DNA from 2 places in the Halomonas sp. A020 genome. Region 1 is predicted to be linked to the other one. Evidence: predicted binding sites of a transcription regulator. Region 1 holds the regulator's gene; the other holds the start of a gene.
What was found. Region 1 encodes sigma-54, which starts transcription at its own class of promoters, with help from an activator protein. Its sites were predicted from a motif close to TGGCACNNNNNTTGCTNT; they were not measured.
Positions count from the first base shown of each region.

Region 2: the regulator sigma-54 is predicted to act here: its motif matches at 2,896-2,913, upstream of FRH_RS04725 (amino acid ABC transporter substrate-binding protein).

Region 1 is NZ_AP022850.1:3,631,932-3,636,927, forward strand. Features, by position in the region: gene lptC (LPS export ABC transporter periplasmic protein LptC) at 1-494, shown strand, start outside; gene lptA (lipopolysaccharide transport periplasmic protein LptA) at 503-997, shown strand; gene lptB (LPS export ABC transporter ATP-binding protein) at 1,011-1,769, shown strand; gene FRH_RS17140 (RNA polymerase factor sigma-54) at 1,875-3,290, shown strand; gene raiA (ribosome-associated translation inhibitor RaiA) at 3,388-3,696, shown strand; gene ptsN (PTS IIA-like nitrogen regulatory protein PtsN) at 3,701-4,168, shown strand; gene rapZ (RNase adapter RapZ) at 4,227-4,996, shown strand, end outside.
Region 2 is NZ_AP022850.1:1,024,642-1,029,637, forward strand. Features, by position in the region: gene hemE (uroporphyrinogen decarboxylase) at 1-787, shown strand, start outside; gene speE (polyamine aminopropyltransferase) at 787-1,647, shown strand; gene FRH_RS04720 (amino acid ABC transporter substrate-binding protein) at 1,735-2,757, shown strand; gene FRH_RS04725 (amino acid ABC transporter substrate-binding protein) at 2,971-3,996, shown strand; gene FRH_RS04730 (amino acid ABC transporter permease) at 4,081-4,996, shown strand, end outside.

The sequences.
Region 1 (4,996 bases):
CGCGCAGCGCCCAAGAGCGAGATATCGACGAGCAAGCGCGCGCTCAGGAGCCAGGTCATGTATTAGAGAATGCCGAAATCACCCTATTTGGGGAATCGGGGACGATTCAGCAGTCGCTGGTCACTCCCCGGCTAGTGCATACACCTCAAACGGCCATGACAGATGTCGTGTCGCCACGTGCTACGCTGTTCGATAGCGAACAGCGGGAGTGGTTGGCGACCGCGGATACCGGCACCCTGAATACCGATACTCAGGCCTTGACGCTGCGCGGGTCTGCCCGGCTGCTCGCGCCTGAAGAGGGTTGGCAGCTCGATACACAGCAACTCAACTACGATGGCGTGACCCGCCACGCCTGGAGCACTACGCCCGTGCTGTTGCAGCAGCCCCCTCAGCGTATGGAAGCTTCCCGCATGGACGTTTGGCTGGATGACAGCCAGGTCCGCCTGACCAACAACGTGCGCGGCGTGCATCCGCCGGCCACTCGTACCCCCTAGGAGTCGCGATGAATGCCTCTCTCCGCAGCACCCTCTTTGCTTTAACGCTACCGCTGGCGACGGCTGCCATGGCGCAAAGCCAAGCACCCATCGAAGTAGAAGCCGACCGCCTGGACCTCGACCAGCGCGCGGGCACCGCAGTTTACTCAGGTAACGTGGATATTCGTCAAGGCGAAATGCAATTGCGCGGCGAACGCGTCGAGATTCAGCGCAATGATGCAGGGGAACTTTCTCAAGCCATTGCCACGGGTGAGCGTGCCTACTTGCGCAATCGTCTCGACGACCAGGAGACCCCCATGGAAGGTTGGGCACGGCGCATCATCTATCATGTCGCCGAACGCCGCGTGGAGCTGATCGACCAAGCCGAACTGACCCAGCAAGGCGACCGCTTTCAAGGGGGCCGCCTGGAGTACTTCATCGACCAGGAAGTGGTGCAAGCTCGCTCCGACGTGAACGGTAGCGACAACCAGCGCATTCGCATGACCCTTCAGCCGGAACAATAGGGAGCGCCCACACGTGGCAGCATCAACGTCTGCAGATTCCGCACCTGTCAAAACGCTCTACGCCCACCACCTAGCGAAGAGCTACAAACGCCGCCGTGTCGTCAAGGACATCAACCTGGAAATCGCCCAGGGCAGTGTCGTTGGACTGTTGGGCCCCAATGGAGCCGGTAAAACCACCTCGTTTTACATGATCGTCGGACTGGTCAAATCCGATGCGGGCAATGTGGGTATCGACGATCTGGATTTGACCCACGCGCCCATGCACGAACGCGCCATGGCAGGCATTGGGTATCTTCCCCAAGAGGCCTCCATTTTTCGCAAGCTCTCGGTAGCCGATAACATCATGGCCATCCTCGAGACGCGCAAAACGCTCGATCGCAGTGCCAGAGAAGCTCGCCTGGAGTCACTGCTCGAAGATTTTCATATCACCCATATTCGTGACAACCTAGGCATGAGCCTCTCAGGAGGCGAGCGCCGTCGAGTAGAGATCGCGCGGTCGCTGGCCACCGAGCCCGCGTTCATTCTACTCGACGAACCCTTTGCAGGGGTCGACCCTATTTCGGTCGGCGAAATCAAAACCATTATCCGCGCACTCAAAAAACGCCACATCGGCGTCTTGATCACCGACCACAACGTGCGTGAAACCCTGGATATTTGCGATATCGCCTACATCGTTGGCGATGGCCACATCATCGCCAGTGGAAACGCCCAGGAGATTCTCAATAACCAAAAGGTCCGCGACGTCTATCTGGGCGCTGATTTCCGGCTCTAAACCGAGGCCTGACCAAACTTTTCTTTTAGTGGCATGCTTATTGCACTTGCACCTAGCCATAACTCGCTCTAGGGTGGAGCTTTCTGATTAACGAGTGGTTCTCAGATGGTCATGAAAGCTTCTCTCCAATTGCGTATCGGCACACAGCTGACCATGACACCCCAGCTGCAACAGGCCATTGCCCTGCTGCAGCTCTCTACGCTGGACCTCCGTCAAGAAATTCAGCAAGCACTTGACGCCAACCCTATGCTCGAGCAAGAGGACGAGTTTGGGGAACAGGCAGTCAGCGAGCCGCAAGAGGCCGAGTGGTCTGACAGCATTCCCAACGAACTCTCCGTCGACAGCGACTGGTCGGACACCTACCAAGACATGGGCAGTCTGAGCGGTGGTAGCGAAGGACCCGACTTCGAGCGCCAAGCCGCTGGCCAAAGCCTGCATGGCCATTTGCTGTGGCAACTGGCCATGACCGATGTCAGCTCACGGGAATATGCAATTGCGGAGAGCCTGATCGATGCGCTGGACGCCAATGGTTATCTTACCCAGCCGCTCAACGACATTCGTGAAGGGCTCAAAGCACAAGGTCATGACGGCTTGAGCCAACGGGAAGTGGAAAATACCCTACTGCGCTTGCAGCAGTTCGAGCCGACCGGCGTGTTCGCTCGCGACCTGCGCGAATGTCTGATGCTTCAACTTGCTGCGTTGCCGGAAGACACCCCGCTATTGATGCCAGCCAAACGGCTGGTACGACAGTTTTTGGAGGCGCTAGGCAAAGACGATATGCGCCTCCTCAAGCGCCGTTTGAGCCTGGACGATGAACAGCTGGATGACGTCATTCGATTAATTCGCAGCCTCGATCCCCGACCCGGCAGCGCCTACGGCGTGACCGACGATAGCTACATCACTCCCGATCTGGTCGTGCGCCATGACAACGAAGGCTGGCATTTAGAGCTCAACCCGGACGCTCTTCCACGGCTACGCATCCAACCCGACTACGCCAGCTTGATCAAACGCGCCGACAAGAGCCAGGACAACCAGTTCTTGAAAGAGCACCTTCAAGAAGCGCGCTGGCTGATCAAAAGCCTCTCTAGCCGCAATGACACCTTGCTGCGCGTGGGGCGTGAAATCATCGCTCGCCAAATTGGCTTTCTAGAGCACGGCGAAGAGGCCATGAAGCCACTGATCTTGGCCGACATCGCCGAAGCCGTAGAGATGCATGAGTCGACCATCTCACGCGTGACGACACAGAAGTTCATTCATACACCGCGTGGCGTGTTCGAGTTGAAATACTTTTTCTCCAGTCAAGTCAGTGGCCAAGACGGCGGCGACAGCCACTCGAGCACGGCCATTCGCGCACGTATCAAAAAGCTCATTCAAGAGGAGCCCTCAGGCAAACCGCTCTCCGATAGTCGCTTGGTGACGCTTCTCGAAGAGGGCGGAATAAGCGTGGCACGACGTACCGTCGCGAAATATCGCGAGTCGATGGGCATTCCCTCTTCGAGCGAGCGCCGCCGTTTACGCTAGTTAAACGCTTGGTCGTGACAAACTCACCGCAAGGGCTTTGCAATAGCGTAAAAAGGGTTACAATCGAAGTACAGCCCGATGGATAAGGAGCACGTCAATGCAAGTAAACATCACTGGTCATCACGTTGAACTGACTGACGCCTTGCGTGACTACGTTAACGAAAAGCTGGAACGCGTCGAACGACACTACGACAATATCACCACGGTACAAGTGACCTTATCTGTCGAAAAGGAGCGCCAGCAGGCAACGTGCACGCTACATGCCGCCGGTGCTGACCTTCATGCCGAGGCACTCGATAACGATATGTATGCTGCCATCGATGCCCTTGCGGACAAAATCGATCGTCAACTCGTCAAACACAAGGAAAAAGCACAAGCTCGCGCTCAAGGCGCAGGCGTGCGTTAACTCAATGACGTTGGAAACCATTCTCCCCCCGGAGCGCGTGCTTTATGACGTACCCGGGGGCAGCAAAAAGCGGGTGCTGGAGTTTTTCAGCACCTTCATCGCCCAAAACACGCCCAGCCTTGACAGCCAAGAAGTGTTCAGTCGTTTGATTGGGCGCGAGCGTCTTGGCAGCACGGGGATTGGCAACGGTGTTGCCATTCCCCACGCAAGAAGCCCACACTGCAGTGCCCCCATTGCTGGCTTTTTGAAACTGGCGGAACCCGTCGATTTCGATGCCATCGATGGGGACCCGGTCGATCTCGTGTTCGTTTTGCTGGTGCCTGAAGAAGCCGATGACACGCACCTTGCTTTGCTCGGACAAGTCGCGACGATCATGAACGACGCCGATACTCGCCAACAGCTGCGCAAAGCAGGCAGCCAAAAAGAACTGTTGACGCTGATAACGGCCAAGATACGCGAACAAGCTGCGTAACAGATCTACTCCTTCAATTTGTCTTTACTTCTTACGCTCAAACGCCAAGAGAGACGCTATGCAACTGGTGATCATTAGCGGCCGTTCAGGTTCCGGTAAGTCTATCGCCTTACAAGCGCTGGAAGATCTTGGCTATTACGCGATCGATAACTTGCCTGCCATGCTGTTGGGCTCGCTTATCGACGAGTTGCGCGCCCAGGGTGAGCGCACCCGGATTGCCGTCAGTATCGACGCACGCAACTTACCTACTGCGCTGGAGCGTCTGCCAGCGCTACTTGAAGAATTGCGCCACCGGGAAATTCGTTTTCAGGTGATCTACCTGACAACCGATGCGCGTATTTTGCTGGAGCGTTACTCGGCCACCCGCCGTCGTCATCCCCTCACCCGTGATAGCGACATGACGCTGGAAGAAGCGATCAACAAAGAAGAAGAGACGCTGAATGACATTCGCGACCTCGCCGATTTATTGATCGATACGTCTCGACTCTCCGTACACGATCTGCGACGCCGCATTACCGACCAAGTAGCTCATCAGCGCCAGCATCAACTGACGCTCACCTTCGAGTCCTTTGGCTACAAACGCGGCGTTCCGCTGGATGCCGACCTCGTGTTCGACGTACGCTGCTTGCCCAATCCTTATTGGGACCCTACTCTGCGCCAATATACCGGTCGCGACGCCAACATCATCGACTTCTTGAGCGGCTACCCCGTGGTAGAGGCCATGGCAAGCGATATTGAAACGTGGCTGGAGAAGTGGCTACCGGCTTATCAAAATAGCCATCGCAGCTATATGACCGTGGCCATTGGCTGCACGGGCGGCCAACACCG
Region 2 (4,996 bases), 1.3 Mb from region 1:
AGAAGTAGCGGCACTGACCGTGCCGAACGCCGAGCGCGATTTGGACTACGTGATGCGCGCGGTGTCCACTATCCGCCGCGAGCTGAATGGCCGCATGCCGCTGATCGGCTTCTCCGGCAGCCCTTGGACGCTGGCGACGTATATGGTCGAGGGCGGCTCCAGCAAGGATTTCCGTCATCTGAAAACCATGCTGTACGACACGCCGGACACCATGCACCAGCTACTGGATACCCTGGCGCAGGCGGTCACCGACTATCTGAATGCGCAGATTCGTGCGGGCGCTCAGGCCGTACAGATTTTCGACACCTGGGGTGGCGCGCTCTCCACGCCGGCGTATCTAGAGTTCTCGCTGCGCTATATGGAGCAGATCGTCTCCGGGTTGATCCGCGAGCATGACGGCCGCCACGTGCCGGTGATCCTGTTCACCAAAAACGGCGGACAGTGGTTGGAGCATATCGCCTGTGCCGGTGCCGATGCCCTAGGCATCGACTGGTCGACCGAGCTATCCGATGCTCGTGCACGCGTGGGCCATAAAGTCGCCCTGCAGGGCAACCTGGACCCCAACGTGCTGTTTGCCCGCCCCTCGGCCATTCGCGCCGAAGTGGCACGCGTGCTGGAAAGTTACGGCCACGGTCCGGGTCATGTATTCAACTTGGGCCACGGCATCAGCCAGTTCACCAACCCCGATCACGTCACCGCCTTCATGGAGGCGCTGCACGACCTAAGCCCGCAGTACCATCAGGGCATTCCGACCCAAACGAACGATCAATGCCCAGGAGCCAAGTAATGAGCGACCTACGCGACGACCAGTGGTTTACCGAAGTCTTCGATAGCCATGGCAGCGCTTTCTCGCTGAAAGTCACCGAAAAACTGCTGGATGTACAGAGCCCCTACCAACACCTGGAAGTCTACGCCACGGAGACCTACGGCCACCTGATGGTGCTGGATGGCTGCGTGATGCTGACCGATCGCGATAATTTCCTGTATCACGAAATGATTGCCCACCCGGCGCTGTTCACCCATCAAGACCCCAAGCGGGTGGTGATCATTGGCGGCGGCGACTGCGGCACCTTGAAAGAAGTGTTGCGCCATCCGGGCGTCGAGAAGGTCACCCAGATCGATATTGATGAAGAAGTGACCAAGGCGGCTGAGCGCTTTTTCCCGTCGCTGGTGGAAGCCAACGGCGACCCCCGCGCCGAGCTGCTGTTTGCCGACGGCGTGAAGTGGGTCGACGACGCCGCCGACGAGAGCATCGACGTGCTGATCATCGACTCCACCGATCCGGTCGGCCCTGCCGAAGGCCTGTTCAAGACCGACTTCTTGAAACGCTGCCACCGTATTCTGAAAAGCGGCGGGGTGATGGTACAGCAGAGCGAATCGCCGCTTTATCATAGCGGTTCGATCATCCGCGAACTGCGCAACGACATGCGCGAAGCAGGCTTCGATAGCGTCGCCACGCTACCCTTCCCCCAACCGGTGTATCCCTCGGGTTGGTGGAGCGTGACGTTGGCCGGTAAAGCGACCAGCGTTGAAAGCTTCCGCGAAGAGGCTGCCGCCGATCACGAAATGCCGCTACAGTACTACACAGTGGATGCCCACCGGGGTGCCCTGGCGCTGCCGCCCTTTATGCGTAAAGCCTTCGCATAAGCGGGCAGCTTCGCTAGGTATCTGGCCGGGCTCTGCCCGGCTTTTTTATGCGCCAATCATCGTGCGCGCCACGTTAAGGAATAACAAATGAACACCACGCGTTGGTTTGGATGGGGAGTCACCCTGTTAGCGCCCGCCCTATGGGTACCCACGGCCATGGCCGATACGCTACAAACGGTGCAAGAGCGCGACAGCGTGCGCTGCGGCGTTAACGCGGCTCAGCCCGGCTTTTCGTCTTTAGACGATAACGACGAGTATCGCGGTCTAGATACCGATGTGTGCCGTGCCGTGGCGGCCGCCGCGCTGGGTGATGCCAGCAAGGTCAACTTCGTACCGTTGGATTCGGTGGAGCGTTTTGCCGCGTTGCAATCAGGTGAAGTAGATGTCCTTTCCCGCACCACCACCTGGACGTCGAGCCGCGACACCACACTGGGCATGCACTTTACCGGTGTGAGCTACTACGACGGCCAAGCCTTCATGGTGGCCAGCGACTTGGGCGTACAGAGCGCGCAAGAGCTGGATGGCGCGGCGGTGTGTACGCAGTCGGGCACTACCAGCGAACTCAATCTTTCCGACTACTTCCGTATCAACGACATGACCTACGATGCGGTGGTGTTCGATTCACCCGAGCAGTCGATTGCGGGCTTCGAAGCAGGCCGCTGTGACGTCTTGAGTTCGGATGCCTCGCAGCTCTACGCCCAGCGCATTCAACTGGCCGACCCCGACATGGCCGTCGTGCTACCGGAAATCATCTCTAAAGAGCCGCTAGGCCCCGCCGTACGCCAAGGCGATGATCAGTGGTTCAACATCGTGAAGTGGTCACTGTTTGCCATGTTGAATGCCGAAGAGCTGGGCGTCAGCCAAGCCAACGTGGATGAGCAGCTAAGCTCAGAAAATCCCGATGTGATGCGCCTGCTTGGGCAAGACGGTGATTTTGGTGAGGCCATGGGCCTGTCGGCGGACTGGGCTTACCAAATCGTCAAACAGGTCGGTAACTATGCGGATATTTATGAACGCAACGTGGGCACCCACTCCGACTTCAACATTGCCCGTGGTCTGAATGCCCTGTGGAAGGATGGCGGGATTCAGTACGCGCCGCCCATTCGCTAGCGCGATCGGTCACTCGCCAGCGGCTGCGCACCAAAAAGGCGCAGTGCGTAGCCGCTGGCGCACTTTTTTGCACCAAGACCTTCGTTAAATTCGCTGATTTTACGTTGAAAAGCGCTGAATTTGACGACATATCTTTTTTGGCACCTTCCTTGCTAGCTTTTAGTGATGCATCACCATGCATAACGACACTAAATCGAGGAAGGGGAACACAACATGATCAATAAGAAACACCTGGTACTTCTGGCCTCCGCAGGCGCCATCTCTCTTGCGGGCGTGGCGACCGCCCAAGCCGATACGCTGGAAGATACCCGCGAACGTGGTGCCGTACAGTGTGGCGTCAGCGACGGCCTGCCAGGTTTTTCCGCCCCGGACGATAACGGTAACTGGCAGGGCCTCGACGTTGACGTATGCCGTGCCGTGGCCGCTGCGGTACTGGGCGACGCCGATGCCGTCAACTACATCTCTTTGAACGCCGTCGAGCGTTTCACCGCGCTGCAGTCCGGCGAAGTGGACGTTCTGTCTCGTAACACCACCTGGACCACGACCCGTGACACTACCCTGGGTCTGAACTTCACCGGCGTTAACTTCTACGACGGCCAGGGCTTCATGGTCTCTCGCGACCTGGGTATCACCAGCGCGGCCGAGCTGGATGGCGCGGCGATTTGTATTCAATCAGGCACCACTACCGAGCTGAACCTGGCTGATTACTTCCGTGCCAACGGCATGGAGTTCGACCCCATCGTTTTCGATACCTCCGAGCAAACCGTAGGTGGCTTCCAGGCTGGCCGCTGTGACGTTCTGACGTCTGACACTTCTCAGCTGGCGGCCCTGCGCATTCAGCTCGACGACCCGTCTGGCGCGATGATTCTGCCCGACGTCATTTCCAAAGAGCCGCTGGGCCCGGTCGTACGTCAGGGGGACGATCTGTGGTTCAACATCGTGAAGTGGTCGCTGTTTGCCATGATCAACGGTGAAGAGTACGGCGTGACCAGCGAGAACGCAGAAGAGATGCTCAGCTCCGATAACCCGGACGTAGCGCGTCTACTCGGCCAGGACGGCAACTATGGTGAAGGCATGGGTCTTGACGCCGACTGGGCCTATAACATCCTGAGCCAAGTGGGTAACTACGGTGAAAGCTTCGAGCGCAACGTAGGTATGGGTTCACCGCTGGAAATCGAACGCGGTGTCAACGCCCTGTGGAACCAAGGCGGCTTCCAGTACGCACCGCCGATTCGCTAAGCGTCTCGCTTGACCCCGGCCCGCCACCCTTTTTGGTCATGGCGGGCCATTTGATTGACCTTCCGTATCGCGGAGACGCCACCCATGTCCGTAAGACCTAACGCTCGCCCCGTTGGCCAAAAGCCACCGTTCTGGCGAGACCGCGCCAAACGTGCGCTCATCTTTCAATGTCTGCTGATTGCCGCTGTCATCGCTTTTCTGTTCTATATCGTCGGCAACGTGCAAGACAACCTCTCCTCACGGGGTATCACCACAGGTTTTGGCTTCCTGAGTAATACCGCCGGTTTTGGGATCGTTCAGAGTCTGATCGACTACTCTTCCCAAAGCACCTATGGCCGCACCTTCTTCGTTGGCCTGCTGAATACGCTGCTGGTGGGTGGGTTGGGCGTTATTGCCGCCACTATCATTGGCTTTATCGTCGGTATCGCTCGTCTATCGCCCAACTGGCTGATCGCCAAGCTAGCCGCCGCGTATATCGAAACCTTTCGTAACATTCCGCTGCTGCTGCAGATTTTCTTTTGGTACTTTGCCGTGCTGCGGGCGCTCCCCAGCGCTCGAGAAAGCCTCGCGTTCGGCGAGGCCGTGTTTCTTAACGTACGCGGGCTTTATCTACCTGAGCCGCTGTTCGAATCGGGCTTCGGACTGATTCCTGTCACCTTCGTGATCGCCATCGCGGCCAGTATTGCGCTGGTGATATGGGCAAAACGCCGTCAGGAAGCCACGGGGCAGCGAATTCCCGCTTACTGGATCTCCTTTGTACTGATCTTTGGGCTGCCCCTGTTGGTCATGTTGGCCACTGGCGTACCCATTACTTGGGAAATGCCCGAGCTGCGTGGCTTCAACTTCCGCGGCGGCATCACGGTGATTCCTGAGTTTCTGGCGCTGTGGTTCGCACTCTCGATCTACACGGCGTCGTTCATTGCCGAGATCGTGCGCTCCGGTATTCAGGCCATTTCACATGGCCAAACCGAAGCGGCGCAGGCACTGAGTCTGCCGCGCA